DNA from 3 places in the Thalassospira sp. GO-4 genome. Region 3 is predicted to be linked to each of the others. Evidence: predicted binding sites of a transcription regulator. Region 3 holds the regulator's gene; each other region holds the start of a gene.

Region 1 (10,727 bases), 2.1 Mb from region 3:
TTTCGGCCCTGACGCGCAAGGAAGTCACGGTTGCTCTGTCGGGCGATGGCGGCGATGAAACATTTGGCGGTTATACGCGCTATCTTTGGGCCAAACAGCTTAGTGCGGCGGCGGGCGGTATTCCGTTCGGGGCGTCGCTGGTGTCGCGCGGGCTGACCATGCTGTCGCCCGAACAGTGGGACAATCTGGTCGGGCTGGTGCCCGGCAAACTTTCGACCAGCGCGATTGGCGATAAAATCCACAAAGCGGCACCGCTTCTGGCGATCCGTGATGATATTGATCGCTATCATGCGCTGTTGTCATTGTTTGATACCGACAAACTTCTGGGCAGCCGTTCCACCCGCAAGAAATTCCGCGTGCCGGGCGAAAAGTTCTGTCGCAACCGCAATCTTGATTATGTCTCGTCCATGCAGGTCATGGATACGATGATGTATATGGTCGATGATGTGCTGACCAAGGTAGACCGTGCATCAATGGCCAATTCGCTTGAGGTCCGCGTACCGTTTATCGATCATCGCGTGATCGAATTTGGCTGGCGTTTGCCCGCACGGCTTAAAATGAACGGATCGGTGGGCAAACATGCCTTGCGCCAGATCCTGTATAAATATGTGCCGCGCGAAATGATCGACCGGCCGAAAACCGGTTTTGGTGTGCCGCTGGCACAGTGGCTTCGCGGGCCGTTGCGCGAATGGATGGGCGATCTTTTGGCCAATGACGCGCTTTATAACGATTTCGGCCTTGATCGTCGCCAGATCGAAAAATTGCAGCAGGAACATATGAGCGGCAAGCGCAACTGGGGCCACCAGCTTTGGACGATTTCCATGCTGTCTGACTGGCAGAAACGCTGGCTGGCCTGATCGAACGATCAATTCCCGCATCCCGTATCCAATCTTTGATGAACGCCCCGCCTGAATTTCAGGCGGGGTTTTTCAATTTGTTTCAAAAATGAACTTTTGATCATTTTGCATTGGCTGTCCCGAGCAATGTGGCGGTGGCATGTTTCTCGGACATGGCTGCGTCGAATAAATGTCACAATTCGAAACTTGAAAATTTTCGAAAATGAAATATTTTAGCGGGAAAGAGATTCCTTTTTGCTGAAAGAGGCCCCGCATGGCTGAGACTGCACATTACGATCTGATCATTATTGGTGGCGGCATCAACGGTGCCGGTATTGCGCGTGATGCGGCGGGGCGCGGGCTTAAGGTTTTGCTGTGTGAAAAGGATGATCTTGCCAGTGCAACATCGTCGGCCAGCACCAAGCTGATCCATGGCGGTTTGCGCTATCTCGAACATTATGAATTTCGTCTGGTGCGCGAAGCGTTGACCGAACGTGAAGTGCTGCTTGGCAATGCGCCGCATATCATCTGGCCGTTGCGCTTTGTTCTGCCCCATCGCGATGATTTGCGTCCGGCCTGGATGATCCGCCTTGGCTTGTTCCTGTATGACCATCTTGGCGGCCGTAAAAAGCTTCCGGCTTCCGAAGGCATTTCATTTGCCAATCATGTTTCCGGTGCACCGCTGCGGGACGGGATGACCAAGGGCTTTGTCTATTCCGATTGCTGGGTTGATGATGCGCGTCTGGTGGTTCTCAATGCCATTGATGCCAAAAATTGCGGGGCTGAAATCCTGACCCGGACCGAATGCGTCGGCGCCAAACAGATCGACGGGCACTGGCAGGTTTCCCTGCGTGATCAGCAAAGCGGTCAGGAACGCCAGGTTTCCGGGCGGATGCTGGTCAATGCGGCGGGCCCGTGGTGTGCCGATCTGATCAATCCGGACAATGGTGTGGTGCAATCAAAAACCAGCGCCAATATCCGCTTGGTCAAGGGTAGTCACATTGTGGTGCCAAAGCTGTTTGATCATGATTATTGCTATATTTTCCAGAATGGCGACGGGCGCATTGTCTTTGCCATTCCCTATCAGGATGACTTTACCCTGATTGGCACCACCGATGTTGATTTCACCGGCGATCCGGCCAAGGTCAAAATTGATCAGAACGAAATCGATTATCTGTGCAAACTGGCCAGTGGCTATTTCAAAAAGCAGGTGGCATCCGACGATGTCGTCTGGACCTATTCCGGGGTGCGGCCGCTTTATGCCGGCAATGGCGAAAGTGAAAATGCATCCAAGGTGTCGCGTGACTATACCCTGAAACTCGAAGCCGATAGTGGTGCGGCCCCGGCCTTGCATGTTTTTGGCGGCAAAATCACCACCTATCGCAAGCTTGCCGAACATGCGCTTCAGATCATTACCCGCCAGCTTGGCACCCGCGATGCGCCCTGGACGGCCAAAGAACCGCTTCCGGGCGGGGATTTCCCCAATGCATCCTTTGATGATGCATTTGCCCATTATGCCAAACGATATGACTGGATGGATCACGGTTTGTTAAAGCGCCTGCTGCGCGCATATGGCACACGCATCGACATGATCATCGGTACTGCGACAAAGATCGATGATCTTGGTGTCTGTTACGGCCATGACCTGTATGAAGCCGAATTGCGCTATCTGATTGATCATGAATGGGTAAGCAAGATTGATGACCTGATCTGGCGGCGGTCCAAACTTGGCCTGCGTCTGTCTTCCGAACAGATTGCCGCGCTTGAAAACCGTCTGGCACAGATCGACGCCGATCCCAGGTCGGTCGCCGCCGAATAGGACGGGCTTTGAACGCGGATATCAGGACTGCGCGTTTGACAGTTCTTCACGCAATGTGTCGAGTAACGTGCGCAGTTCCTGTTTGCGGGCAGGCGTGATATCGCGCCAGTCCCGGTCATGGATCGCACCTTCAAGCGCATAAAGGTAGTTCAGGCTGATTTTCCTTTCACCGCCAAAGCGAAACAGCAGGCGGCGCGTGACTTCGACGATGCCGGTCGCGATAAGCTGATCGCGGTTTTCAATCCCGATTTCGCGCAGTTCACGTGACGATGTCGGACCGATATTGCGCATGGTTTTCCTTTGTTCGGGGTGGTGCGTGCACATCGCGTTGGGCATGTCTTCACTGGTCGTGCTGGCACCTGACAGTGTGAATAATCTGCTGTATGGTCGGTTTGTTTTCAACCGATTACCTTGACCGGTCCCCTGATGACAGCATTGTTCAAACCCGTTATCGCAAGTGCGATCCTGCTTCTTTTGACCATTCCGGTCGCAAAGGCCGCAGACGATTTTGTGCCGCTTGAAACCGGGGCAATGATGGTCGGGCTGGTTGGCGGTCTGGCACTTTTTCTGTACGGGATGGACCATCTGGCAAGCGCGCTCAAGACCCTTGCCGGGGCGCGGTTGCGATTTATCCTGTCGAAAATGACGCGCAACCGCTTTATGGCGGTGCTTTCGGGCGCACTGGTTACCGGTCTTGTCCAGTCGTCAAGTGTGACCACGGTTCTGGTGGTGGGCTTTGTGTCGGCGGGCCTGATGCCCTTTGCCCAGTCGATTGCCGTGATCATGGGGGCCAATGTCGGCAGTACCCTGACCGCGCAAATCATTGCCTTTCGGGTTGATGCGATTGCACCGCTGGTGATGGCCATCGGATTTGGACTGACCATGATGGCAACCCGCAAACGCGTTGCGATGGCGGGCAAGGCGATCCTTGGCACCGGGATGCTGTTTTTCGGCATGGGCATGATGAGCGATGCGATGGAACCGCTTCGCACCTATCCGCCCTTCATCGATCTGATGGCCGAGATGCAAAACCCGGTTCTGGCAATCATTGTTGCGGCATTCTTTACCGCCCTTGTTCAATCCAGTGCGGCAACCACGGGCATTATCATCGTTCTTGCCGGGCAGGGGCTTGTGACACTTGATGGCGGCATTGCCCTTATTTTCGGGGCGAATATCGGCACCTGTGTCACTGCACTGCTGGTGACAATCGGCAAGGGGCGCGATGCCCTGCGTACCGCCATCGGCCATGTTCTGTTCAATGTCGGCGGTGTTTTCTTGTGGCTGCCGTTTATTGCGCAATTGTCCGAATTTGTGACGGATATTTCATTTGCGACCAATGGCGGGCAAACCGATATCGCGCGCGAAATCGCCAATGCGCACAGCATTTTCAATATTGCCAATGTGATCCTTATGATCGCCTTTGTGCCATGGATCGCCCGTCTGATCGAAAAGATCGTGCCACCGGAAACGGTGATTGATCCGCCGCTTGATCCCAGCCCGAAATATCTGATGGCAGAAGTCACCAATACGCCGGCGGCCGCGATTGCGCTGTTGCGCAACGAGGTCATCCATATGGGCGACATCGTGACCGATGTGGTGCGCCGCGGGCGCGAAAACATGCGCAAGCCGACCAGCAAGAAATTGCAAAGAATTGCAGAACTTGACGACGGGGTGGACAGCCTGCAGGACGCGATTGCCCTGTTTGCCAGCAAAATGCGCCGATCCGAACTTTTGCCCGGTGAACTTGACCGGCTTCAGAACGAGCTTGAAGTCAGTAACCATCTTGAAGCGGTTGGCGATCTTGTCGCCGAGGAAATGGTCGAACTGGTTTCCGAACTGATGGATTTGCGCCAGATCCCGTCCGAAGAACGCCGCGCCCAGATCACGGAACTGTTTGAAATTGCCGAAAACTGTCTGAAACAGGCGCTGACCGCCTATTCGGGGGATGATATGGAAACCGCAAGGGCGGTTTTGGCCCGTGATCAGGAATTTGGCGCAAAGATGGAAGTGACATTGCACCGGATCAGCGATGCGATCGGACCGCGCGATGTCGATATCCGGTGTTATCGCATCAATGTTGCACTGGTTGAACGGATCAACCGGCTGTTTCAGCGGGCATGCCGCATCGCCCATGTCACGATTTCGGGGCTCGACGGGCACAAGGCTGCTGGCGATGATGGGCAATCACCGCCAACAGTCACATTGCCTGAAACATTCTGATCACGGTTTGGTCAGGGGCAAACCACCCGGTTACAGTTCCGGGCGTTCGATCGGCGGGGTGTCGATGTCCTTTTGCATGACCGTGACATCAAGCGCGCGATAGCCAAGATGGCGATAGAAATCCTGTGTCCTGCTGTTTTCCGAACGCACCATCAATTGCATGCGCCAGACGCCCTGATCGCGCAACCAGCCTTCGCCGATATCCATCAATTTGCGGCCAAGTCCCGATTTCTGAACGGACGGGGCAACCGCCAGATAATATACCCAGCCACGATGACCATCATGACCGGCCATCACCGAACCGATGATGTTATTGCTGTTATCTTCCCAGACGAAAAGTGTCGCGTCCGTTGCCTCGATCGCAAATCGCACATCCCATGCCGGCGGGTTATAGGGGCGATAAAGCCCGGTATCCTGCCAAAGCTGGGTAAGCGCGGGGATGTCTTCCAGGGTTGCGGTTCTCGGGGCGGTTTTGGGATTGGCTGCGGGGGCAGGTGTTTGGTTTGTTTGGGGCGTGGTTGTCATGGTGGTTCTTTCGGGGCGCAGTTTCTAATGGGCAACAATGGGGGCGTTATCAATGGCGGTCAAATGCAAAACCGTTACAGATCAATGTAAAAAAAGGAAACGCCCCCAAGGGGGAAACCTTGGGGGCGCTGGGGAAGTCCGGAGCATCGGTTGGGAATGAAGGCCCCGGACCGGGGTGGGGTCGTTATCTGCGTGCGGCTTAGCTGATCGGGCGGCCGGTCACGCTGCTGAGTTCCATTTCACGAACGATGTCGCCGGCCTGATTGGTTACGGTCGCGGTATAGGTGCCGCGCGGCGTTTCAGCCAGGCCGCCCAGTTTCAGTTCACCATTGCCAAACCGGATCACCATCGCACTGGCCAGAAGGTTCATCTGATCGGCGGTGAATTTGCGGTTGTAACGTTCGGCCTTGTCCGGGCGCGGCAACAATTTGCGCAAATCATGACGTTCATCACGGTCCATGCGCCCGGTTTTGGCATCAAACTTGACCACTTCGACCACGCCGCCTTGTGCATTGACTACAAGGACGTCGATCTTGCCCGGTTCTTCTGCCATCAGGGCATCACCGGTCTTAAGATCAATCGTGCCGGTTTTAAGCAGCATGGCATCAATCAGAATGCGCGCCTCGGCCGGGGTCAGGGGAACTGCGCGTTCGCGATTTTCGCGGTAGAATTTTCCACCTTTGCGATGATCACCGCGGTCGCCATCAAATTTGCCACCATGATGATCACCACCAAACATGGACCATTCACCGGGGCCACCATGGCCACCCTGACCAGCCTGGGCGGCGGCAATCGGGGTTGCGAGCACACCAGATGCGATCAGGACAGCTGCAAGTTTGAGTTTGTTGTTACGTTTCATCGTAAACCTCGTGTCGTTGGGGGATCGTTTGCTGAGGTCCGTTATCACCGATGATTGTCGCGAAATGATCCCCGGTAAACATCAAATTGGTCGCAAGATTTGCCAAAACCGGGAAATGCGACAATTTGATACAAATTGGCGTTTTTGCCCCAATTGCCAACGCGCTAAGGTAAGCTGAGAACACCGTTGCAATGACAGGACCGCATATGAGCGACCAGCCCCACATTCTTGTTGTCGATGACCACCGCGATATTCGCGATTTGCTGGGGCGTTATTTGCGTCAGCACGAATACCGGGTGTCGCTGGCATCGGACGGGCGCGAGTTGCGCAAGATGATGGCTGATGATGTTTCGCCTGATCTGATTGTTCTTGATCTGATGATGCCGGGCGAAGACGGGCTTAGCCTGTGCCGCTGGCTGCGTGAAAATTATGATGTGCCGGTGGTGATGTTGACGGCCCTTGGCGAAGAAACCGACCGGATCATCGGGCTTGAAATGGGGGCGGATGATTATCTGGCAAAGCCGTTCAATCCGCGTGAATTGCTGGCCCGGATCAAGGCGGTGATGCGCCGGGCGCAAAGTCTTCCTGTCGGGCGCAAGGGGCCGCTTCCGGGCGGTGAAGTACGGTTTGACCGCTGGGTTCTGGATCGTACACGGCACGAATTGCGCGATGCCAATGACGTGGTGCTGCCGCTGAGTGCCGGGGAATACGGGTTGCTGTGCGCCTTTGTCGAACATCCCAACATGGTGCTTAACCGGGATCAGTTGCTGGATCTGACGCGCGGGCGCGAAGCCGTACCGTTTGATCGCAGCATCGATAATCAGGTCAGTCGCCTGCGCAAGAAAATCGAGGCAGATGCAAAAAATCCGACCCTGATCAAAACGGTGTGGGGCGGCGGTTATATGTTCACCTGCGAGGTGGTCGAAAAATGACCAAGCGCCGCCTGCTTAAACGTCTTTGGCCGCAAAGCCTGACGGCACAGCTTGTCTGTCTGTTGCTGGGCGCGATCATTCTGACCCATATCGTGCTGGGCGTGATGCTGGCCGATGAACGTCGTGATGCGCTGGCATCGGAACGCCGGGGCAATGCACTGTCGCGTGTGGCGGCAATTTCACGCATTCTGACCACCACACCGCATGAAAACTGGCGTGATGTGCTGCGGGTTGCCCAGTCACCGCAAACCCGTTTGCGGCTGGTTGACGAAACCGGGGTTGTGGCCTCGGACGGGCATATTCCCGACAGCCTGACCAGCCGGTTGAATGAATTCCTTGCCACCGGTTCGGGAACGCAGGCACCTGTGCCCGCCCGGGTCGAAATCCTGACCGAAGACGAATGCTGGCGCGAACGCAAAACATTGCGCAACGCCAAGGAAGCCTTTCTTGATCAGAAACACGATCAGAACCCGGCACGTCCATCGGGCAAAAATGGCGATTATCATTTCCATGACGACCGCGCAGCCCCTTGGGAATTGCGCTATATGGAACGGTTTGACTGCCATGTCGCACCGGTGATGCAGATCGCCGTGCCGATTTTCACCGCGGTCGGATCAACGTCGGAAGACGGCATGATTGATGATGCCCCGACCACAACCGAACCCCCGCAAAACCGCCCGGAAAACGCCCGGCCGCAAGTCTGGCTTGAAGCGATGATTGGCGGGGTGATGCCTCCGCCCTGGTTTGTTTTTGACAATGTGTTGCGGGTTGCCTTGTCGGCCCTTGTCATTGCCGTGATCACATTCTTTATCACCCGGCGGATTTCCCGGTCCTGGGCGCTTTTGGCGCGTGCAGCCGATCGGGTGGGGCGCGGCGATTATCCCGAACCGGTGCCTGAAACCGGGCCGATTGAAATCCGGCGGGCGGCCAAGGCCTTCAATCGTATGACAGCGCGTCTCAAACGCTTTGTCGAGGATCGCACACGCATGCTTGCGGCGATTTCACATGATTTGCGTACACCGATTACGTCGCTTCGATTGCGGGCCGAATTCGTCGATGATCCTGAAAACCGGGCGCGGATCATTGAAACGCTTGATGAGATGGAGCAAATGGTCGAAGCCGCGATGGCCTTTGCGCGCGAGGAAACGGCAAACGAGGACACCCGCAAGATCGATATGACTGCACTTGTGGAATCCGCGGTCGAAGATCTGGCCGAAACCGGGCGGGCGATATCATTTGTCGGGGATGGGGCACCACGGGTTTATCCCTGTCGACCGCTATCGGTCAAACGGGCCTTTGGCAATCTGGTGTCCAATGCCCTGCGATTTGGCAAGCATGTCGAAGTGACCGTGTGTGATGCCGATGATGGCGGTTTATGGATTGAAATTGCCGATGACGGGCCGGGTATTCCGGTCGAAAAACGCGAACAGGTGTTTGAACCGTTCTTCCGGCTTGAAGAATCACGCAATCGTGACACTGGCGGTATCGGGCTTGGTCTGGCAATCGCGCGAACAGCGATCCGGGCCCATGGCGGGGAGATATATCTGGAAGATGCGCCAAAAGGTGGGCTTCTGGCCCGTATCTATCTGCCACCGGCCCGAACCGAAACCGGGGTGTAAATCACGATCGGGCAGCCGGTAATCCAAGCGGTTTCAGAGGGTTAAGAATTTTTGACAATTTGCCCTTGCGTTTTTAATGACCAATAGTCATTTGTGTGCCGGGAAATAGATTGTTTCCAAATCAATAATTGCGAATTGGCATTGCTGTTCTATGTAGGGTTTGCACTTGATCCAATGGCAAAGATGACGTCAGAGCCGTCAAAAGATGATAGGATGCTGTTCGTGCCCGCGATAAAACCGATGCATCCGGGCAAAACACGGCTTTGACGGCCGACAGGTTTCAAGCAGGTCGGATCAAACAGTTTGGCGATCAATCTGGCCTTTGGATGAAGTGCAACCCTGGCGATGCAAAAATAAGCGTGTAAACGGACGGAGCGAACAATGAACAATAACCAGCAGGATTCAGCGGTCGTGACGTCGCTGCCAGGGACCAATTCGGCCCAGGCTGCGCGCGGTTTTGTGCGTTCGGTCAATGACTGGCTGATGGAATGCGCGCTTGATGATACCGACATCAGCGAACTTCTTGCTGGTATGGTCAGTCGCCTTGTCGCATCGGGCATTCCGATTGACCGTGTCATGGTTGCTTTCAAAACGCTTCATCCCCTTTACGAAGGGGTTTCCTATATCTGGAACAAGGAAAGCGGTCAGGTCGAACGCTCAACCCATATGGGGGTTGGCGATCAGGATCAGGATTGGGCCGAAAGTCCGATGAAATGGATGCTTGATAACGATGTCAGCTTCATGCGCCGCCATCTGATCGGGCCAAGTTCGGTGATCGATTTCCCGGTTCTTGAAAGTTTCCGCCGCAATCGTGGTACGGACTATTACGCACTGATGACACCGTTTGTCACAGACCGCGACAGCACGCTTGATAGCAACCGTATCTTCATGACCTATCTTACGCGTCGACCCAGCGGTTTCTCGGACGAGGATCTGGCAATTTTGTCGGGCATCCAGCGCCGCTTTGCCGTGTCGTGCAAAATGCGGATCAACCACGAAGAAACCAGCACCATTCTTGAAACCTATCTGGGGTCTGATGCCGGTGCGCGGGTGCGCAACGGTCAGATCAAACTGGGTGACAGCACCAAAACCCGGGCGGTGATCTGGTTCTCGGACATGCGCAATTCGACCTCGATTGCCACCCATGTTGGCGATGATGCCTTTCTGGGGGAAATGAATGATTTCTTTTCCGCAACCGCGGGGGCGGTGCTTAAACATGGCGGGCAGGTGTTGCGCTATATCGGGGATGCGACCTTGGCGATTTTCCCCATCGGCGATGATGAAAACAATCTTGAAACAGCCTGTCTTGCGGCCCTTTATGCCGCCGCCGAAGCCCAGATCAATATCGATACCCTGAACGCCAAGCGCGAAGAAGAAGGCAAGCCGCCCTTTGATTACGGGCTGGGCATGCATGTCGGTGATGTGATTTACGGCAATGTCGGTGTGTCCGAACGCGTTGATTTCACCGTGGTCGGGCAGGCCGCCAACGAAGCCGCCCGGATCGAACAACTGACCAAGCAGCTTGGCAAACGTGTTCTGGTCAGTCAGACCGTCGCGCGGTTCATTTCCTGTCCGACACAGGAAATGGGGGCTTATGAACTGCAAGGAACCGGTGTCAGCGTCAAGCTGTTTGCCCCGGATTTCGCCGAGGCCTGCCACCGGATCGAATTGATGCGCGCGGGCTAGGCCCGCCCGAATGCGAACATGAAAAAGGCCGGTACATCAATGTGATGAACTGGCCTTTGTCTTTTTCCCCGGATGGAACGCTGTCAGGCAAGACTGTCGAAATCCTTCACAACGCTGCTTGCTGATTCACCGACATTGGAAAATGTCTTTTGGGCATCAGTTACCGCCTGTGTCGCAGCCTTGATGATATCGGCATAGGGCGACACTTCCTTTTTGACCAGCATCTGTTGC
Region 2 (10,727 bases), 2.2 Mb from region 3:
CTATGGTGTTGATACCCCGTCCAAAGACAAACTGATGGCGGCAAATCACGACATCGAAAGCATGGCCAAGATCATCGGTGTCGACAGCCTTGCCTTTGTCACCATTGACGGTCTGTATCGTGCGACCGGTCTTCCGGGCCGTGACAATGACAGCCCGGCATTCTGTGATGCGTGCTTTACCGGCGATTATCCGATCCGGCTTACCGATCACAATGCCGAAAACAAGGACCGCAAGCTGAGCCAGCTGGTCGAAAGGCAGTCTGCATGACCGATACAAAGCGCCTTGAAGGACGCGTGGCACTGATTACCGGTGCCTCGCACGGGATCGGTTACGCGGTTGCCAAACGTTTTGCTGCCGAAGGCGCGCAGGTCATTGCGATTGGTCGCAATGTCGGCGCGCTTGAAGAACTCAGCGACGAAATCACCGATGCCGGCGGCAAGATCAGCTTGCTGCCGCTTGATCTGACCATGTTCGAAAAGGTCGATGCCATCGGCCCGACCATTTATGAACGGTTCGGCAAGCTTGATATCGTGGTTGGCAATGCGGGTCTTCTGGGCGAAATCGCCCCGGTCGGCCACATCGATACCCAGGTTTTCGACAATACGGTCGCAACCAACGTTACGTCGAATTTCCGCCTGATCCGCACGGTCGACAAGCTGTTGCAGCTTTCTGATGCCGGGCGCGCGATTTTCGTGACCTCGAACGCCTCGGCCAAGGGTCGTGCCTTCTGGGGGCTTTATGCCGCCACCAAGGCCGCGCTTGAAGCCCTTGTGCTGTCCTATGCCCAGGAGCTTGAGGAAAGCAAGGTCCGCGTCAATCTGATCAATCCCGGTCGTATCCGCACCAAGATGCGTGCAGAAGCCTATCCGGGTGAAGATCCCGAAACGCTGCCCACGCCCGACAGCATCACCGATGTGTTTGTCGATCTGGCAGAGGCCAGCTGCACCAAACATGGCGAAGTGGTCAACGCGTATTAAGCATTCCACATACCGCACCGACAAAGGGCCCCGAACGGGCCCTTTTTTTGTGTTCCTGTTGCGGAATGCAGATTTTCAAAACAATTTTTATGTCCACGACATCAAGCCATTGCGCTTGAGTACCAAGGACCGATAGCATGTGCCCCCAGCAGACACTTATCTGACATAGGGACGCCGATGACACAGGCCTTGAATTTCCGCTTTATTCCATCCTTGGGCACTGTTGCGATTGCCGTTGCCATCGGGGCTGTCATCACCATCAGCACCGTCGATGATGCGCGCGCAACCGACCATAATGGCGCGTCCATTACATTGCCTGAAATGAATGCGGCACGCGGCAAGGACCTGTTTGCCGAACGCGGCTGTGTTGTCTGTCATTCCGTCAACAGTGTAGGCGGTAATATCGGCCCAAGTCTTGATGCGTCGAACATGAATATCGCGCGTGAGCCGTTTGAATTTTTTGCCAGCATGTGGCGCGGGGCCGAGCAGATGCTCCATCTTCAACAGGCCGATCTCGGATATCAGATTGATTTTTCCGGTCAGGACATCGCCGATATTTTTGCCTTTGTTCAGGACGGCGAAATCCAGGAACGCTTTACCGAGGATGACCTGCCCGACCATATCCGTGACATCATTGATAACGGCCCGTCGATCCCGCAAAACTGATCTATAGGGCAGATGCATCAAACCGCATGACGCCCGCCAAAAACGCAGCAAAAAGCCGCCCCTGATGATCAAGGGCGGCTTTGGTCGTTCTGGGACAAGAAATCCGGAAACTAGCGTTTCTTTTTCTTGTTGGCATAGGGGTTGTCACTGCTGCGCAGATAGATACGGATCGGAACGCCCGGCATATCGAAATCTTCGCGCAAACCATTGATCAGATAACGCGTATAGCTTTCGGGCAGTTCGGCCGCCTTGGAGCAGTTGATAAAGAAGCTTGGCGGACGCGATTTCGCCTGGGTCATGTAACGCAGACGGATACGACGCCCGGAAATGACCGGCGGCAAATGGCGTTCGGTGGTTGCTTCAAGCCAGCGGTTCAGCTGTGATGTCGGGATGCGGCGGCTCCAGATATCGTGGATATCAAGAACTGTCGGCATCAGACGATCGGTACCACGCCCGGTCAGCGCCGAGAAGGTCAGGACCGGAATGCCTTTGGCCTGGGCAAAGGACACGTCAAGCTTGTCACGCAGTTCCTGCATGACGCCTGCCTTGTCCTTGATCGCATCCCACTTGTTGACCGCAATGATCAATGCACGGCCTTCTTCAAGCACCATGCGCGCAATCGTCAGATCCTGTTTATCAAGCGTGTTGGTCGCATCAAGCATCAAAACAACGACCTGGGCATAGCGGATCACGCGAAGGGTATCGGCAACCGACAGCTTTTCAACGCGGTCATCAATCTTCTTCTTGCGGCGCATCCCGGCTGTATCGACCAGACGGATCGGACGCCCTTCATAGGACCAGTCGACCGCGATCGAGTCACGGGTCAAACCGGCCTGCGGCCCGGTCATGACACGTTCTTCACCCAGCAACTGGTTCAGAAGGGTCGATTTACCGGCATTCGGGCGGCCGACGATGGCCAGCTGGATTTTGGAGTTATCGCGCGCCCCTTCGACGATCAGTTCGCCATCTTCGTCTTCGTCATCTTCGCTGAATTCGATTTCATAGGACGGGAATACTTCGCCCTCGTCATCGGCAAAGCCATCGGGATCAATCAAATCATCGACATCGTCATCAGCTTCCTGTGCGGCATCTTCCAATGCCTCGATGGCAGCTTCGCGGGCATGTTGCTTGGCAACGCGCTGACGGTGTTTCCATTCGTCCCAATGCGGTTCAAGAATGTCATACAGAAGCTCGATGCCGAGACCATGCTCGGCCGAGATCGGGGCGACATCGCCAAGACCAAGGCCATAGGCCTCGTAAAGGCCGGGATCCTGGTCCTTGCCTTCGTGTTTGTTGGCAATGACGTAAACCGGCTTGTGGCGTTTGCGCAGCCAGTCGGCAAAGTGGTTGTCAAGCGGGGTCAGTCCCGCACGCGCATCGATCAGGAACAGCGCAACATCGCATTCCTCGAACGCTTTTTCACTTTGCTGGCGCATCATGCCTTCGACGGAATCATCGAATGCTTCTTCCAGACCGGCGGTATCGATCACGTCAAAAGACATATCGCCCAGACGTGCCTTGCCATAGCGGCGGTCACGGGTGACCCCGGGCTGATCGTCCACCAGGGCCAGCTTTTTGCCGACCAGACGGTTAAACAGGGTCGACTTCCCGACATTGGGGCGACCGATAATGGCAACTTTAAGCGACATCTGACTTTCAGACTCTCGTTATAAAAGGCGTTATGCGCCGACGGCTTTCACTGCCCTCGGCGCATCGCAAATCCTGCAAGGAAACCTTGCCTAATGTTCGAACTGACTGATCAGCGATATGCGATTAGATCGGCATCCGCAGTCAGGAAGTAAAGGCTGTCACCCGCAACCGAAGGCGGCAATGTGATCGGCCCGGAAAGTTCATCCTTGCCGAGAATGTCACCGCTATAAGGGGAAACAGTCATTACTTCGCCCTGCTCGTTACCTACGATCAACCTGTCACCGACCAGTACCGGACCTGTCCAGACAATCGGCTCTTCCTGGTCTTCGGGATCGACAAAACGTGGCAGAACCGTCACCCATTTAACCTGTCCGGTCTTCCGACGCAAGGCAATCAGATCATTTGTATTGGTTAGCAGGTATACGTAATCGCCGGCCACCCATGGTGACTGGATGCCACCGGCCTCAAGTTCCCAGACGCGATAGCCGGTACGAAGGTCAATCGCAACCGTCAGGCCCGAGTTGCTTGTGGCAATCACAAGGTCATTATCAATCACCGGAAGACCGCGGATATCAGCGATTGCCGAAACGGCATCGGTGCGCCCGGCCCCGGCAAGAGCATCAGACCAGATCACCTGACCGTTTTCCACACGCAGCGCATACATCTCGCCGGTCGAATAGGCCGAAATCACAACGCCCTGATCCACCGCAGGGCTGGCACCACCGATAAAGGCCGCACCTTCGGCCGCACCGCGATGGTTCCAAAGCGTTTCCCCGGTCAAGGCATTGAGCGCGATGGTCTGGTTATCAACAGTGATGGCAAAGACACGACCACCACGGACGGTCGGCGCAGACCGCATCGGGGCGCTGACCTGGGTGCGCCACAGAACCGTGGCACTTGGCGCATCAATGGCAATGATTTCGGCAAAGCCGGTGGTGGCATAGATAATGCCGCCCTCATAGGCCAGACCACCGCCCAGAAGCGTGCTGTCTTCTTCGTCTTCCGGTGCCAGTTCAAGCGACCAGATTCGTTTTCCCGAATTGGCCGCAAAGGCACGGACTTCCGCACTGGCATCAATGGTAAAGATCACGCCACGTGCAATGATTGCCTGATTAAGCAGAAGGTTGTCATCCATCGACCCTTCGCCGATATCAATCGACCAGTCCTGCTTGAGAACATCATTGTCCAGACCGACATGATGCAAGGCATGGCTTGGAATGCCGCCATTCTGAGGCCAGTCGACCATCGGTTCGGGTTCCGGAAGAACAACACGCTGATCAGACAGATCGATATCAGGTTGAACCGTGCTTTGCAGGGCCAGTACCGAAATGCGTTCCCCGGGCAATGGCGGTTCTTCGGTGCCGCCAAGCCAACCCGAACACCCGGCCAAAAGGCCCGTCATCCCCATAACGCACAGAAGTGACTTAATACCGCGTGTGGTCAAAACCGTTTCCCCTGATTCAAGCTGTCATCACGGTGGCCGGGAAACCCGGCCAACCTTGCTGGTCGCAGTTAGGCACCAACGGCCTTGAGAAGTTCACTTGCCCGTGCGCGCATGCCTGACGGTGCTTCGTTATCGTCGGCAATTTCGGTCAGAAGCGGCTTGGCCGCATCGATTTCACCCGCGGCAATATGCAGCAGCGCAATCATTTCGCGCGCCGAGTAATACCAGGTGTTTTCCGGAACCGCGACCGGCTCAAGCCGTGTGATCAGTTCCTGGGCATTGCTTTCATTGGCGCTGTTCATGGCAATCTGAACAACAGCCAGATCACGATAAACCTGGTCAATGTCGGAATTGCCGGCAACCGCTTCAAGTTCGTTCACAGCCGACGGGGTCGCCCCAGCGCGCAAATAAACAGCCGCTTTCTGGAAATGGCCCAATGCAACAAAACCGGCATTGCCTTCTGCGATGATCGCATCAAGCGCCTCAAGGGCCGCATCCTGCTTGTCTTCACCGGCATTTGCCAGTTCAACAGCATTGGCAAGGCGGGTACCATTTTCGATGCTGGTGCTGTGTTCATAGGTTTTCCAGCCTTCACGCCCGGCAACACCCAAAACAATCACAGCAGCAGTGCCGATGACATATTTCCCGTATTTGCGCCACAGCTCTTCTGTGCGTTCGCGCTTCAGGTCTTCTTCGACTTCCTGGAAAATATCAACCACGAAAACGGCTCCAATCCGGTCACAATAAAGCGGGCAACCTGCCCGCTTATCTGAATTAATTCTGGCAAGGATTTAACGCGCCAGCACGCAAGGGGTCAAGTCTGCACAAAGCCAATCCGGGCATTCGGTCGATTATTTTGCCCCATTGCCGTTTTTCAACCCGATCCGGGCGTCTTTGTCAGCCCCATGTTCGGGTAACAAAGACCGAATTTGCGGCAAAAACGCGGCGCGGTTTCGATTTAATCCCCCAAAGCGGTAAGAATTGCCTGCCAGCGCCATTATTCTCACGCATCGGCACGATATCGACGCTCTTGCGCCAATGTGCGCCAATACTTGCCCGCGCGCCAGATCCGGCATATCGCGCAGCAATGCCGGAAAAAGCCCCTGAAAACAAACCCGACACCGCCCATATGACAAAAATGATCCATCCTTTGGGCAATTCGGCACAGTGATTGCTTTGATAAATCCAAGGGAACAGATTTCACACTGTCACCGGTCAAATTTGCCCGGTGGATGGACGGAGACACCATGAAACGTCGTCAAAAGGTTCAAAACCGACAGGATGCCAAGCGCGTCATTCGACAGCGCATACTGGCCGGGTTGTTTGCCACTTTGCTTGGAACCGGGGTATCAGGCTGTAGCACCACCATGTCCGATGTAGTCGGGACCAGCCTGTTTACCGGCGGGGAATGGTATCTTGCCTTTGACGTTGTCAGCATCATCAACACCGACAAAACCCTGATTGACCATATGGTTTCGCTTTCAACCGGTCAGGATTGCTCAACCATCCGCAAAATTGACGGCAAGTCCTATTGCAAAAAGGACCCGGTACCGGAAACGCCGCTTTATTGCTATCGCACCCTGGCCGCCGTCAGTTGCTATCGCACGCCCGATCCCTATAACACAGGGGCACAAACCGTTGACTGGCCGCCGACCCGTTCGCGCAGCCTCTAGGGCATAATTCACTGAATTATCTGGGATAATCAAACCGGTCACAAATAGTGTGAACCGGTTTTTGTCCATTGCAACTTGAGACGCAGGGCAATCCACGCTACCGTGTCATATGGCTGTCATTTTCCGTTCCCGGATTGTAACAGCCGGACGACCACATTGCCGGAGAATCACATGGGAACACTGTTCGATTTGGCAAAATACCGCAAAGCCAAAAGCTTTGTGCATTTTGACCGGTCCGAACTGATGCGGCTCATGAATACCTATTCCCGTCAGGTTGCGAGCGGCGCCTGGCGCGATTATGCGATCGACCATCTGGACGGGATGGCAATGTTTTCGATCTTTCGTTCCACACACGAAACACCGCTTTTCACCGTGATCAAACTGGGCAGCGAACACAAGAATGCCGGCCAGTATCTCGCGCTTCACAGTGGCGAGCGGATCAAACAAAGTTCCGATATCAGCAACGTGCTAGAGGCCATCGAAAAGCGTGCGCGCAAGGTCGTTCCGCTGTTTAAAAACAATTCCTGACACCCTTCTTCATAACAGCGGACAAAGATAAGAACGTGCGTCCTTCTGCCTTGAAGCTGGTCAGACGGCTGATGATTGCGGCCCTGATCGGCATAAGCTTTGCGGCCATCCCCCACCCCGGACAGGCGCGCCAAATGAGCCGCGACTACCAGACCGGCTACTATGCCTATCGGTCCGGTGATTTTGAACAGGCCCATGACTACTGGCGATCGGCCGCGCAAAAGGATGATCCCTATGCGCAATATGCGCTGGGATTGCTGTATTATCGCGGGAATCTTGGCCAACCCGACTATCAGAACGCGGCAAAGTGGTTCAAAAAGGCCGCACGCGCCAATCACGGGGGTGCGATCTATTATATCGGGCTTCTCTATTTTAACGGCCACGGCCTGCATTATGACCAGTTTCGTGCCACCGAATATTTCAAACGTGCGCTGAAAACCGATCCGGGAAACGGCGATGCGGCCTATTTGATCGGCACACAATATTTCCATGGACGCGGCGCACGGCAAAACTTCATCGAAGCCGCCCACTATTTTGAAATCGGCGCCAAGGCCAACAATCACGCCGCCCAGTTCATGTATGGTGCATTGCTTGAACGTGGCTGGGGTGTGCCGCAAAATCTTGCCGATGCCTATTACTGGCTGCGCCGTTCCGCAAACGGGCCAATGACCTTTCCCGAAGGCGCAAACGAGACCGAACCACTTGATCCCCAGTCGGCCATAGACGCACTGGAACCAAGATTAAGCATCGACGAAATTCAGGAGGTCGAAAAACGCCTTGCCGGTGAAGTGCCCTGGTAAGTGATCTGCTTGTGCTTGCCGGCACGACTGACGACACATAAGAAACGGGCACCTGCAAAACAGGTGCCCGTGTGATCCTATTTCGGAAGCTTGTAGGCAATCACATAATCGCCCGGCTTGGTGCCAATCGAACCGTGACCACCGGCAACGATCAGCACATATTGCGTGCCATCATCGGTTTCATAGGTCATCGGTGTTGACTGACCGCCCGCCGGAAGACGGGCTTCCCAAAGCTGATTGCCATTGGTGGCGTCATAGGCACGGAAATAGTTGTCAACCGCGGCCCCAAGGAAGGCAACACCACCCTTGGTCAGGATCGGACCACCAATCCCCGGCACACCGACTTCGAACGGCAAGGGTAGCGGGGTCATGTCTTCGACCGTGCCGTTTTTATGCTTATAGGCGATCTCGCCCGTGCGCAGATCAGCACCGGCCACATAGCCCCACGGCGGTGCCTGACACGGGATACCAAGCGGCGACAGGAACGGCCCCATTTCCACGGCATAAGGGGCACCTTCATTTCGGTTAATGCCCATTTCACTGGCCTTTTCGCTGCCGCGCGGCGGAACGGCATCACGCGGGATCAGGCGCGATGTAAAGGCAAGATAGGTCGGCATGCCGAACATGATCTGGCGTTCGGGATCAACGGCGACACTGCCCCAGTTGAATGTTCCGAAATTGCCGGGATAGACAAGCGTCCCTTCCAGCGACGGCGGCGTATAGCGACCCTCATATTTCAAACCATGGAACGCAATACGACATGCCAGCTGATCAAACAGGGTAATGCCCCACATATCCTTGCCCGTCAGCGGTTCGGGCATGAATGTCAGCCCCGATACCGGTTGGGTCGGTGCTGTGTGATCTTCGGGAATGGCCCCACCCGGTGCCGGCACCTCGGTGACCGGAATGATCGGATCGCCGGTACGACGATCAAGAACATAGATATCGCCCTGTTTGGTCGGACCGACCAGTGCGGGAACGGTTTCCCCGTCTGGTGTCGTGATATCAAGCAAGGCTGGCTGTGATGGCACATCCATGTCCCAAAGATCATGATGCACCGTCTGGCGCACCCACTGCACCTGCCCCGTTTCAAGGCTGAGCGCCACAATCGACGATGAATAGGTTTCCACATTTTCATCGCGGTTCATGCCCAACTGATCGGGAACCTTGTTCCCCAGCGGCACATAGATCATGCCGAGTTTCTCGTCCGCACTTGAAACAGACCAGCTGTTGGGTGAATTGGCGGTATAGGTCTGATCATCCGGGATCGGTTCGGTTTGTTCCGGATTTCCGGAATCCCAGTTCCAGACCAACGCGCCGGTATTGATGTCATATGCGCGAATGACGCCCGATTGCGATTTGGTCGAATAGTTGTCATTCACGGCCCCGCCAATGATGATTTTGCCATCAGCAGCAACCGGCGGCGACGTCGAATAATAATACCCCGCCGGGTTATAGGGCATATTGGTTTCCAGATGCACCGTCCCTTCGTCGCCAAATGACGGGCATACCTCGCCCGTCCGGGCATCAAGCGCAATCAGACGCGCATCCGATGTCGGCAGAAACACCCGTTCGGTACAGGGACCGGTTTCGGTCGTGGCCGGATCCTTGTAATAGGTCACCCCGCGACAGGTCTGATGCTGGCGGTCGGGATTTTCCGGAACACCCGGATCAAATGTCCATTTTTCCTGTCCGGTTTTGGCGTCAATCGCAATCGCCCAGCTATGCGGGGTGCAAAGATAAAGCGTCTCGCCCACCTTAAGCGGGGTCACCTGATAGGTTGTTTCAGGCACATCACTTTCGCGTTTTAAATCGCCGGTCTGATAAACCCATGCCTGTTCGAGTGATGCAACATTTTCGGTCGTGATCTGATCAAGCGGCGAATAACGCTGCCCATACGGGGTACGGCCATATTGATGCCAGTCACCATCGGGGACCGTCCCGCCAAATTGCGGATTTTCCGCCACTACATCCGACGGAAGATTGCCTTCGATTTCGTTGGGATTGTTCAGCATGGAATAGACCGCAACGATCACGGCGATCACGATGCTGCCTTCAAGGACAAAGGAACGCTTCGCATTTGTTTCCGGCGATCCATTGTCCTTTGGCGCAGCAACAAGTGTTTTGCGAAACACCGGCGTTATCAGCCAAAGACCAATCACCACAATCAGCCCGCCACGCGGGGCCAGTTGCCACCAGTCAAACCCGGTTTCCCAAACAGCCCAGGCCAGACTTGCCAATAAAAACGCACCATAAAACGGCAACAAAACCGGTTTACGGGCAAAGGACAAATACGCAGCCAACAGGAATGCCAACCCGGCAAGCGCGTAATACCAACTCCCTCCGACTGCAATCAGCCAGGCACCACCAACAGAAAGTGCCAGACCGATCAGAGCCAGAAGGCCTGATGTCAGAAGATTAATCATGAGATAGCCCTCGGCTGAATGAGTTCGCCAACTGCCACAACAGACAGTGGCCGGACTGCGGGGTTAAAAAGGGGTTTAGGGATAAACGCCTGCGAACCTTACAAGTTCCTTCGCATGACAAAATGCCCGCCATCAGCCGAGAAACGGCGGGTTTGCTTCATAACGCTGCGGTCAGAATTTTAGTGATGGGTCTCGATGATGGTGCCGGTCTTGACGACTTCTGTGATGGTCACGCCCAGATTTTCGTCAACCACGACAAGTTCGCCGCGCGCAACAAGCCGGTTATTGACATAGATATCAACCGGCTCCCCGACCCTGCGATCAAGTTCAAGCACCGCACCGCGGGTCAAACGCATCAATTGCGCAACCTGGATCTGGCTTTTGCCAATCACGGTCGAAACGCGCACCGGCACGTCATAGGCCGCACCGATTTCAGATGCACCATGTCGTGTGGAAAACGGATCTTTGTCGTCATCAGCCATGATTTTCGGGCCATCCAGTCAGGTCGGAAGAATCGGGAACCTTGTATTCTAGAGGTTAGCTTTGAAAAAAGTGTTAGCAA
Region 3 (10,727 bases):
GTCGAACTCGAACGAAGCACCTGAAATCGATCTGACCAAAGAACAGATCTTCCTGGCGCTTGCCAAAACCGTTCCGTCCAAAGACGGCAAGTCGCTTGTAGACAACTTCTACAGCACCTGGTCGGAAATCGATCCGAGCCTGCCGGACGTTAAAATCGAAGTTCTCGGCCCGCCGCCGACCTCCGGTACCCGTGACGCCTTCACCGAGCTGGTACTCGAAGAAGCTTGCGATGCCTTCCCGGCGATTGCTGCTCTGAAAGACAGCAACAAAGACCAGCACAAAGCAGTTTGCGCAGGCGTTCGTGAAGACGGTGCCTATGTTGAAGCTGGTGAGAACGACAACCTGATCGTTCAGAAGCTTGAAGCAAACCACGATGCGCTTGGCATCTTCGGTTTCTCCTTCCTCGACCAGAATGGCGACAAGCTTCAGGGTTCGAAAATCGAAGGCGTTTCGCCGACCTTCGAAGCCATCTCGGCTGGTGACTATCCGGTTTCGCGTTCGCTTTACTTCTACGTAAAGAACGCACACGTCGGCACCATCCCGGGTATGAAAGAATACCTCGCAGAATTCACCTCTGACAAAGCATTCGGTGACGAAGGTTACCTTGCTGACCGCGGTCTGATCCCGATGGATGCCGCCGAGCGTGAAGCTGTACGCAACGCTGCGATGAACCTTTCGCCGCTGAGCATGTAACGCGATCTTTCAACCGATGGCGGCTAATGCTGCCATCGGTTTCTTTGTTTCCAGGCTTGATTAATTTATTGTTTTTGTCCTATTGGCCTCTCATCTGATTACTACAGGCTCACCTGGCAAACGGATTTAACGTAATGTCCCTGTCTTTCCTGTTGCTCGCGGTTGCTGCACTTTGTGCATTGTCCTTCTATTTCGGGCGCCAGCGGGCCGTTGCCCTTTCGGGTGGACGCTACAGCAATCTTCATTCTCTTCCGGCTCATTACGGGACATATGTTGCCCTGTGGTGCGGCCTTCCTGCTTTGCTGTTGCTGTTCGTCTGGCACACGTTCCAGGGATCGGTCATCGAAGCGATGATCATTGCCGATCTGCCTGCAGAAATCACATCTGACAGCGGTCAGCTGTCGCTTGCACTCAACAGCATTTCGTTGATTGCGGCGGGGAATGGTCAGCATCTGACTGTTTCACCCGAAGTTGTCGATGCCGGTCGCCGTCTTGCGAATTTGCAGTCGATTGCCAACGCAGCACTGATTGTCGTGATGCTGTGTGGTGCGGTTATCGGGGTTTCGCTTTCCTATCGCAAAATTTCGCCGGAACTGCGCGCACGTAACAATGTCGAACGCATTTCGCGCTGGGTGATGATTGCCTGTTCGGCGATTGCAATCCTGTCGACGGTCGGAATTGTGTTTTCGCTTCTGTTCGAAGCACTGCACTTCTTTAGCAAGATCAACCCGCTTGAATTCCTGTTCGGTCTGGAATGGAGCCCGCAGACGGCCATTCGCGCCGACCAAGTCGCATCCGAAGGCGCATTCGGTGCCATTCCGCTGTTTGTCGGAACACTTCTGATTACCGTGATTGCAATGTGTGTTGCGGTTCCGGTCGGTTTGTTCTCGGCCATTTATATGGGGGAATATGCATCCCCGAAATTCCGTGCGGTTGCCAAACCGGCACTGGAAATTCTGGCTGGTGTGCCGACCGTTGTTTACGGCTTTTTCGCAGCCCTTACGGTTGCGCCGTTCCTGCGCAACAATGGTGCTATCCTTGGTCTTGATGTCAGTTCGGAAAGCGCGCTGGCGGCGGGGCTTGTCATGGGGGTCATGATCATCCCGTTCGTATCGTCACTTTCGGATGATGTGATGTCACAGGTGCCCAAATCGCTGCGTGACGGGTCGTATGGATTGGGCGCAACCAAATCCGAAACCATCCGCCACGTGATTTTCCCGGCGGCTTTGCCCGGGATTGTCGGTGCGGTTCTTCTGGCTGTGTCGCGCGCAATTGGTGAAACGATGATTGTGGTGATGGCCGCAGGTCTTGCTGCCAACATGACGGTCAACCCGCTTCAGGCCGTGACGACTGTGACTGTGCAGATTGTTACTCTTCTGGTCGGCGACCAGGAGTTTGACAGTGCAAAAACCCTCTCAGCCTTTGCGTTGGGGCTGGTTCTTTTCCTTGTCACCTTGGGCTTGAACGTATTTGCCCTTAAGGTAGTTCAGAAGTATCGCGAGAAATATGACTGATATGGCATCCCTTATGGAAGACAGAGCCGCAGCAAAGGTGATTTCGGACAAAATGCACAAGCCCGTAGACTGGGACAGCCCGAAGATCGCACGTAACATCAAAAAGCGTTACGCAGCTGAGCGTCGTTTTAAAATCTATGGACTAAGCGCGATCGGTGTTGCGCTTCTGGCCTTGTTTGTTCTGGGTTTCTCTATTGTCTCCAAAGGCTATAGCGCATTCTTCCAGACCTACATTCAGCTTGAAGTTCACTTTGATCCGGCGGAAATCGATCCGGACAGGACGGGTGATCCGGCCGTTATCGGCAAGGCTAACTTTGACGGCCTGATCAAGCAGTCCCTGCGTGAACGGTTCCCCGAAGTAACCAGCCGCCGCGATCGCCGTGATCTGTATGGCATCGTGTCAGGTGGTGCGTCCTATGATCTGCGTGAACGGGTTATGGAAAACCCGAACCTGATCGGGCAGACCCGCAAGATCTGGCTGATTTCCGGTGATGATTTCGACATGCTCAACAAAGGCTATATCGATGCCGAAGTTGATGAAAGCAGCCGTCGTCTCAATGACCAGGAAATCGGATGGTACAATGCGCTGGTCGAAGACGGTGCGGTCGAAAAGCAGTTCCATGCCCGCTTCTTTACCAGTGGTGACTCCCGCGAGCCGGAACTTGCCGGTATCTGGGGGGCGGCTGTCGGGTCGTTCTATACCCTGCTTGTGACCTTGGCCCTGTCTTTCCCGATCGGGGTTCTTGCGGCGGTCTATCTTGAAGAATTCGCACCGAAGAACCGGTTCACGACCATTGTTGAAGTCAATATCAACAACCTTGCTGCTGTGCCGTCGATTGTGTTCGGTCTGCTTGGTCTTGAGGTCTATCTCAATGTCATGCATCTGCCGCGTTCGGCCCCGGTTGTCGGTGGCTTGACGCTGGCTCTGATGACCTTGCCGACCATCATCATTGCGTCGCGTGCAGCGATCAAGGCGGTTCCGCCGTCAATCCGCCAGGCGGCCCTTGGTCTTGGTGCCTCGCCGGTTCAGACCGTAACCCACCATGTGCTGCCGCTGGCGATGCCGGGCATTCTGACCGGGACGATCATTGGGATGGCACAGGCACTTGGTGAAACGGCACCGCTTTTGATGATTGGCATGGTTGCCTTCATCGTTGATATCCCGGGTGGTGCACTTGATCCGGCAACGGTTCTACCGGTCCAGATCTATCTGTGGGCAGACAGCCCGGAACGTGCCTTTGTCGAGAAAACCTCGGCAGCGATTATGGTGTTGCTGGCCTTCCTGATCCTGATGAATGGACTGGCTGTGTATCTGCGCAAAAAATTTGAACGGAAGTGGTAAAATGGCTGCTGTATCCCAGAGCGCAATGACGGCAGAGCCGTCGGTCGCAAGCCCGAAAATGACGGCACGTGACCTTAATCTTTTCTATAGCGACAATCAGGCGCTGTTCGATGTCAATCTGGATATCGTCGAACGTCAGGTTACCGCTTTGATCGGCCCGTCGGGTTGTGGCAAGTCGACCTTCCTGCGGTGCATGAACCGCATGAACGACACGATTGATGGTGTGACCATCAATGGCAAGGTGACCCTTGATGGCCGCGATATCTATGACAAGCGGATCGACGTTGTTCAGCTGCGCGCACGTATCGGGATGGTGTTCCAGAAACCGAACCCGTTCCCGAAATCGATCTATGACAACGTGGCCTATGGCCCGCGCATTCATGGGCTGGTCAATTCGCGTGACGAACTTGATGAAATTGTCATGACCTCGCTTGAGCGTGCCGGTCTTCTCAAGGAAGTCAAAGATCGCCTGCAATCCCCGGCTACCGGTCTTTCGGGTGGTCAGCAGCAGCGTCTTTGCATCGCACGTGCGGTTGCGGTCAGCCCAGAAGTCATTCTGATGGACGAGCCGTGCTCGGCACTTGATCCGATCGCAACGGCAAAGGTCGAAGAGCTGATTGACGAACTGCGTTCGAACTACACGATCGTGATCGTGACGCACTCCATGCAGCAGGCTGCGCGTGTATCGCAGCGGACCGCATTTTTCCACCTTGGCAAGCTGGTAGAAGTTGGTGAAACCGATCAGATCTTCACCAACCCGAAAGACGACCGCACCAAGGGTTACATTACCGGTCGCTTTGGTTAAGCGATACGAGGAGAACGCATAAATGGCTGACGACAAAACACATATCGTGAGTTCGTTCGACGAGGAACTGACCCGTCTGAACAACATCATCTCGCAGATGGGCGGGCTTGCAGAAAGTCAGCTGATCTCTGCGATCCGCTCTATTGTAAAGCGTGACTCGGAACTGGCTGAAAAAGTCATTCTTTCAGACCATCGTATCGATGTTCTTGAACAGGAAGTGCAGGATTTTGCGGTCCGTCTTCTGGCCCTGCGCCAGCCGATGGCTGATGACCTGCGTCAGGTCGTGACGGCGCTTAAGCTGTCCAATGATCTTGAGCGTATTGGTGATTTGGCCAAGAACATTGCCAAACGTGCCCAGGTCCTGAACCAGATCCCGCCGATCCGTCCGGTCCAGGTGATCCCTAATATGGGCAAGCTGGCCCAGGAAATCATCAAGGATGTTCTCGACGCCTATATCGAAGGTGACGCCGAAAAGGCGGAACGCGTCTGGGCGCGCGATCAGGAAGTCGACGACATGTACAATTCGCTGTTCCGCGAATTGCTGACCTACATGATGGAAGATCCGCGCAACATTACGGCATCGACCCACATGCTGTTCATCGCCAAGAACATCGAACGTATTGGCGATCATGCCACCAATATCGCCGAAACGATCTATTACCGGATCAAGGGCGAAGACCTGCCGGCAATCGACCGGCCAAAAAATGATGCAGCGAACTTTGCTGTTGTCGAACCGAATGAGTGACACTGGAGCATAGGAAGATGGACCCAACGGTTCTTATCGTCGAGGACGAAGCTGCAATCGTAACCATGTTGCGCTACAACCTCGAACGTGAGGGGATGCAGGTTGTCGAAGCCGGTGACGGTGACGAAGCGTTGAAAATTCTTGCTGAAACGCATGTTGATCTTGTCCTTCTGGACTGGATGTTGCCGGTCATGTCGGGGATCGAGGTTTGCCGTCAGATCCGCCGCAAGCCCGAAAGCCGCGATTTGCCGGTCATCATGGTGACTGCGCGTGGCGAAGAAGGGGATCGCATTCGCGGGCTTGATACCGGTGCTGATGACTATGTCACCAAACCGTTCGCGATTGGCGAGTTGCTGGCACGTATTCGCGCACTTCTGCGCCGATCCGGTCCGGCGCAACCACAAGGGCAGTTGGTCTATTCCGATATCGAAATGGATCTTGCCGCCCATCGCGTCAGCCGCAATGGCAAGGCCATCCACCTTGGTCCGACCGAATTTCGTCTTCTGCGCTACTTCCTTGAACATCCGGGGCGTGTTTTCTCCCGCGAGCAGCTTTTGAATGCTGTTTGGGGACCGAACATTTATGTCGAAACCCGTACGGTTGATGTGCATATCCGCCGCCTGCGGAAGGCCCTGAATGATGTCAAAGGTACCCGCGATATCATCCGGACGGTTCGGGCAGCCGGCTATGCGCTGGATTCGGAAACTGCGGCCTGATTGATCCGGCCACAAGGCCGGACTGCGGGCTCGTTGCTAGGCGCGTCTGAAAAAATTCTGACACTCAGATCAAACAAAACCCCCGTTGCCACAGGCCGCGGGGGTTTTGCATTTAGCTAGTCTTTAGCTTTGCCACGTGTGGTGCGGCCTGACCGGGATGTTGCCGGCTTGTCTGATGGCGCAGTCTCTGTCGCCGGTTTGCGGGGCGCTGCTTTTTTGCCCGATGTGGTTTTGCCCGACGTTGTTTTGGTTGCGGCGGGTTTTGTCGCAACCTTGCGCCCGGTTGTTTTCTTTGGCGTGGCACGCGACGCAGGTTTCTTTGCCGTCGGTTTGGTTTTGGCGGTTTGCGCAGCCGTGCCGGATGCCTTTGTTGTCTTCGCGGTCGCCGGGGATGCAGATGCCGCGGATGCAGGTGCCGCAGATGGTGTTGTCGCTGGTGCGACTTCTGATGCCGGTGCTGCTTGTGCCGGTTCCGGGGCCTTTTTGCGCTGGGTCCTTGGTGCCAGTTCGTTCATCAACAGCATGTCAGCGCGCCGGAACTTGGCGATTTCGGCATCAATGTCTTCTTGTGGCACGTCGCAGGCCGACAGCACATGATCCGAAAGCCGAAGGCCGGTTTCCAGTACTTCGGGAATTGCCGCATCGGCCCCGCTGCGCGACAGCGGACCGATATGGGTGATGTCCTGGGCGCGGGCAAAGATCTTGAGATGCGGATAATGCTGACGTAGAAGCGCAACGGTCTTTTCGGTTGCATGCGGGTTACCCATGGCAACAACCGCGATGCGCGCTTCATCGGTGTGGGCGGCGCGGAATGTTTCCGGGCGTGACCCATCGGCAAAGAATACGGGGAGCCCCTCTGCACGGCCGCGCGAAACCTGTTGGGCATCACTGTCGAGAACAATGAACGGAATATCGCGGGTTTTCAAAAGACGCGCCAGAACCCTGCCGACACGTCCGCTGCCGATGACCAGAACATGCTGGTGGATGCCTTCGGTTTCATCCGAGATCGGGCCAAGCTGGTCGTCTTCCTTGGGATGCAGCTTTTCCTCGATCCGGTGGCCAAGATTGATCAGGGTCGGTGTCAATGCCATCGACAAGGCAACCACCGGGATCAGCATCGCGGCAAGATCGCGCGGAATTGCACCATTCTGGGCCGCCAGTGCAAACATGACGAATGCAAATTCACCGCCTGCTGCCAGGCTCATCGCAACACGAAGGGCCGAACCCCGTTCAAACCGAATCGCCAAGGACAAGACAAACAGAACGGCCGTCTTGATGACAAGCAATGCAATCAGCCACAGCAGCACACTGCCAAACTGTTCATAGACAACATTGGCATTGACCGACATCCCGACCGACATAAAGAACAGCGACAGGAAAACGCCACGGAATGGCGCGATATCGGCTTCGATCTGATGGCGGAATTCGGTTTCGGCCAGCATTACACCGGCAATGAACGCGCCAAGTGCCATCGAAAGTCCGGAAACCTCGGTCAGGGTGCTGGCGGCAAGAACAACGAACAGGGTCCCAATCGCAAACAGTTCCGGGTTTTTAAGCGACGCGATATAGCGAAACAGATGCGGCAAAAGATACCGTCCTGCGACCAGAAGCAGGGCGACAGAACCGAAGCCAAGAAGAATACTGATCCACGGGCTGGTTTCGGTACCGGCATTGCCCGCCGCCTGAACCATGATCAGGAACGGACCAACCGCCACGTCCTGGACCAGAAGGATTGCAAGGGCGGCCCGCCCGAAACGGGTATTGAGCTGCCGGTCGTCAGACAACTGTTTAAGGATAATCGCGGTTGATGACAGGGCCAGCGCACCCGCAATTACAAGGGATGCCGCCAATGGCAGATCAAGCAGCGCCAGAACGCCCATGATCGCAGCCATTGAAACCAGGATCTGCAACAGACCGAGTGCCGCAAACCGCCCGCCAATGACGCGCAATCGTTCGCGCGACAGTTCAAGCCCGATCATGAACAGCAGGAAGACGACCCCCAGTTCGGCAACTGTGGAAATGTCTTCACGTTCGGTAATCAGTCCAAACCCGAATGGCCCGATGCAAAATCCGCCGATCAGAAAACCGATAATCGAATTGGCGCGCAAACGATGCGCGATGGGTACTGCAACCACAGCCGCAGCAAGGATCAGGAACAGCTCGAACAGAACGCTGTGATGCATGGTCAGAATTGATCCGGCAAAGCAGATAAATATTTGAAAACAACGAGATGATCAGGATAGCGGAATTGAACGGTATCGTCCTGTGGAAATTTGACGATGCCAACGCAATTAACCCGTACCGGTTTGATCTGTTTCAAGGCTTGTCTTGTTGGTTTGACCTAATGCGCCGGGCGGGGAATTCAATTGTGTGCTGTGAAAATTGTCATGCCCTGATGACTTGCCAATCCTGGTGCCAGATGCCATGTTCCGCGGGCCTGATCAGGTCCATATAATTGACCCCCAATAAGAGCAAACGCGTTTTGGAACAGCTTATCCCCTATCTTCAGATTATCGCCGGTCTTGTCCTGTTGACGGCTGGTGGCGAATTTATCGTGCGTGGTGCCGTTGGATTGGCTCTTTTGCTTGGGGTGTCAAAAGTAATTGTCGGTTTGACGATCGTTGCGGCCGGGACATCTGCGCCGGAATTTGTCGTGTCATTGAACGCATCGCTCAAAGGAACGGCCGATATTGCGATGGGCAATGTGGTCGGTTCCAATATTGCCAATATCCTGCTGATCCTCGGTGCGGTTGCGGTGCTTAAACCGGTTGCGGCAGGACGCATCACGGTTGTTCGCGATGGTGGCACCATGCTGCTGGGCACCGTTTTGTTCATCGCACTTTGCATGTTCGGGGCGATTGACCGGTGGGCCGGGGCCCTGATGCTGTGTGTGTTGGCGGCTATCTGGTACTTCACCTACAAGCATGACAAAAACATGCCCAGCGAAGCCAGCCATCTGCATGAAGAAGAAGTCGATGAAGTCGGCGAGGTGCCCAAAGGCTGGGTCAAGCCGCTTGTGGCGACCCTGATCGGGATTGTCGCACTGATGTTCGGGGCGGAATGGCTTGTTGACGGTGGCGTTGCCGTTGCCCGGCAGTTCGGTGTTTCCGAGGCCGTTATCGGATTGACGCTGGTTGCGTTCGGAACATCATTGCCCGAACTTGCGGCATCTGTGGTTGCAGCATTCCGTGGTCATTCAGATGTTGCACTTGGCAACGTGCTGGGCTCGAACCTTTTGAACCTTCTGGTGATTATTGGCGGGGTGTCGCTTATTGCGCCAATTCCGGTGCCGGAACAGATTTTGAATTCCGATTTGTGGATCATGCTGGCGGTAACCGTCGGGTTGCTTGCTGTTGCCTATGCGTTTCGCAAAATTTCGCGCATTACCGGAAGTGCATTTGTGATTGCCTATTTGGTCTATGTCTTCCAACTTGTAGCAGCCTGAAAACCGGCTTGGTTGAATTGACAGACGCATAAAGGGATCCGCAGAAAATGACTGCACAGGTGCCCAAAACCGTTTTGATTACAGGTGCAGCTAAACGCATCGGTCGGGCCCTGTCGCTTGATCTGGCGCGAAATGGCTATAATGTAGCGCTGCACTGTCATCATTCGCGCAAGGATGCCGAAAACCTGGCCGAGGAAATCCGTGCATTTGGCCGACGCGCCTGTGTGATTTCCGCCGATCTCGCCAGCGAAGAAGACACCCACCGGATCGTGCGCGAAGCACAGGCGGCCTTGGGGCCGATTGCGGTTCTGATCAATAATGCGTCGACATTTGAATATGATGACATTCAGTCGGCCACCCGCGAAAGCTGGGACCTTCATATGGAGGCCAATCTGCGGGCGCCGTTTGTTCTGTCACAGGAATTTGCCAAACGCCTGCCCGACGATGTCAAAGGCCTGATCGTCAACATTATCGATCAGCGGGTCTGGAATCTGAACCCGCATTTCGTGACCTATACATTGTCAAAGGCCGGGTTGTGGACCTTGACCCAGACCCTTGCACTGGCATTGGCGCCAAAAATTCGTGTTAATGCGATCGGGCCGGGGCCGGCTTTGCCTAGTAGCCGACAAACACAGGACATTTTCGATCAGCAGTGCGAGAAAACCCCGCTTAAAGTCGGGACAAACCCGCAAGAGATTTGCGACGCGGTTCGATTTTTCCTTGCCGCGCCTGCCATCACCGGGCAAATGTTAGCCCTTGACGGCGGGCAGCACCTTGATTGGGCGCCCAGTGGCAATAATGACAAGCCAATCGAATGATGTCAGGCATGATGGTCTGACATCGGCCGGACGGGGAGGGCAGCACAAGGCGCCCATACCCAAAAGCAGCACAAGGAAGACCCGACTATGACCGCAGGCCTGAAACAGGATGCCAAAATTACGACATTGCCTTTTGCCGATCTGCCTCATGCAGACCGGGCCGGCAGCCTGCGCCGTGTCTTTGTGCGCGATATGGTCATTCATACCTCGATCGGTGTTTATGACCATGAAAAGGAAGCCCCGCAACGGGTCCGGATCAATCTTGATCTGGCAGTCCTCGAAGGGGACGGGGTTCAGAATGACGATATCACCACGGTCCTGAGCTACGAGGATCTTGTGGTTGGGACCCGACGCATCTGCCAGGATGGTCATGTGAACCTTGTGGAAACCCTTGGGGAAAAACTTGCGGATATGTGCCTTGCTGATCCGCGCGTGCGTAAGGTGATCGTCCGGGTTGAAAAGCTCGACGTTTTTGAAGACGTCTCGGCGGTCGGGGTCGAAATCGAACGGCACAATATCGCGCGTTGATTTACGCCCGATTTCGTTAAAAAATTTACTTTTTCAAACCGGCGGACCAAGGGACTCTGTGATTCCCTTGGGGCGAATCGCAGCAGTCCTTATGCACAAGCATTTGGCGAGATGGAATCA

What was found. The regulator PhoB, encoded in region 3, activates phosphate uptake and scavenging genes when phosphate is short. The targets are predictions, from matches to a motif close to TNTCATAAAACTGTCA.
Region 1: M9H61_RS07120 (Na/Pi cotransporter family protein) is a predicted target of PhoB. The motif match lies at 3,016-3,031, and genes of this name have one in related genera.
Region 2: M9H61_RS06835 (DUF2794 domain-containing protein) is a predicted target of PhoB. The motif match lies at 6,515-6,530, and genes of this name have one in related genera.

The regions. Positions count from the first base shown of each region.
Region 1 covers NZ_CP097807.1:1,489,456-1,500,182, reverse strand. The annotation lists gene asnB (asparagine synthase (glutamine-hydrolyzing)) at 1-857, shown strand, start outside; gene glpD (glycerol-3-phosphate dehydrogenase) at 1,111-2,655, shown strand; gene M9H61_RS07125 (TfoX/Sxy family DNA transformation protein) at 2,677-2,946, opposite strand; gene M9H61_RS07120 (Na/Pi cotransporter family protein) at 3,082-4,875, shown strand; gene M9H61_RS07115 (GNAT family acetyltransferase) at 4,906-5,400, opposite strand; gene M9H61_RS07110 (hypothetical protein) at 5,600-6,259, opposite strand; gene M9H61_RS07105 (response regulator) at 6,466-7,191, shown strand; gene M9H61_RS07100 (ATP-binding protein) at 7,188-8,810, shown strand; gene M9H61_RS07095 (adenylate/guanylate cyclase domain-containing protein) at 9,192-10,496, shown strand; gene M9H61_RS07090 (hypothetical protein) at 10,580-10,727, opposite strand, start outside.
Region 2 covers NZ_CP097807.1:1,431,207-1,441,933, forward strand. The annotation lists gene purF (amidophosphoribosyltransferase) at 1-268, shown strand, start outside; gene M9H61_RS06805 (SDR family NAD(P)-dependent oxidoreductase) at 265-978, shown strand; gene M9H61_RS06810 (c-type cytochrome) at 1,156-1,644, shown strand; gene der (ribosome biogenesis GTPase Der) at 1,755-3,293, opposite strand; gene M9H61_RS06820 (PQQ-like beta-propeller repeat protein) at 3,404-4,738, opposite strand; gene M9H61_RS06825 (tetratricopeptide repeat protein) at 4,807-5,457, opposite strand; gene M9H61_RS06830 (hypothetical protein) at 5,986-6,411, shown strand; gene M9H61_RS06835 (DUF2794 domain-containing protein) at 6,583-6,939, shown strand; gene M9H61_RS06840 (tetratricopeptide repeat protein) at 6,975-7,739, shown strand; gene M9H61_RS06845 (glucose/quinate/shikimate family membrane-bound PQQ-dependent dehydrogenase) at 7,817-10,165, opposite strand; gene fliN (flagellar motor switch protein FliN) at 10,345-10,647, opposite strand.
Region 3 covers NZ_CP097807.1:3,598,528-3,609,254, forward strand. The annotation lists gene M9H61_RS16475 (PstS family phosphate ABC transporter substrate-binding protein) at 1-694, shown strand, start outside; gene pstC (phosphate ABC transporter permease subunit PstC) at 829-2,208, shown strand; gene pstA (phosphate ABC transporter permease PstA) at 2,261-3,550, shown strand; gene pstB (phosphate ABC transporter ATP-binding protein PstB) at 3,552-4,355, shown strand; gene phoU (phosphate signaling complex protein PhoU) at 4,378-5,100, shown strand; gene phoB (phosphate regulon transcriptional regulator PhoB) at 5,118-5,816, shown strand; gene M9H61_RS16505 (cation:proton antiporter) at 5,933-7,999, opposite strand; gene M9H61_RS16510 (calcium/sodium antiporter) at 8,299-9,261, shown strand; gene M9H61_RS16515 (SDR family oxidoreductase) at 9,309-10,079, shown strand; gene folB (dihydroneopterin aldolase) at 10,167-10,607, shown strand.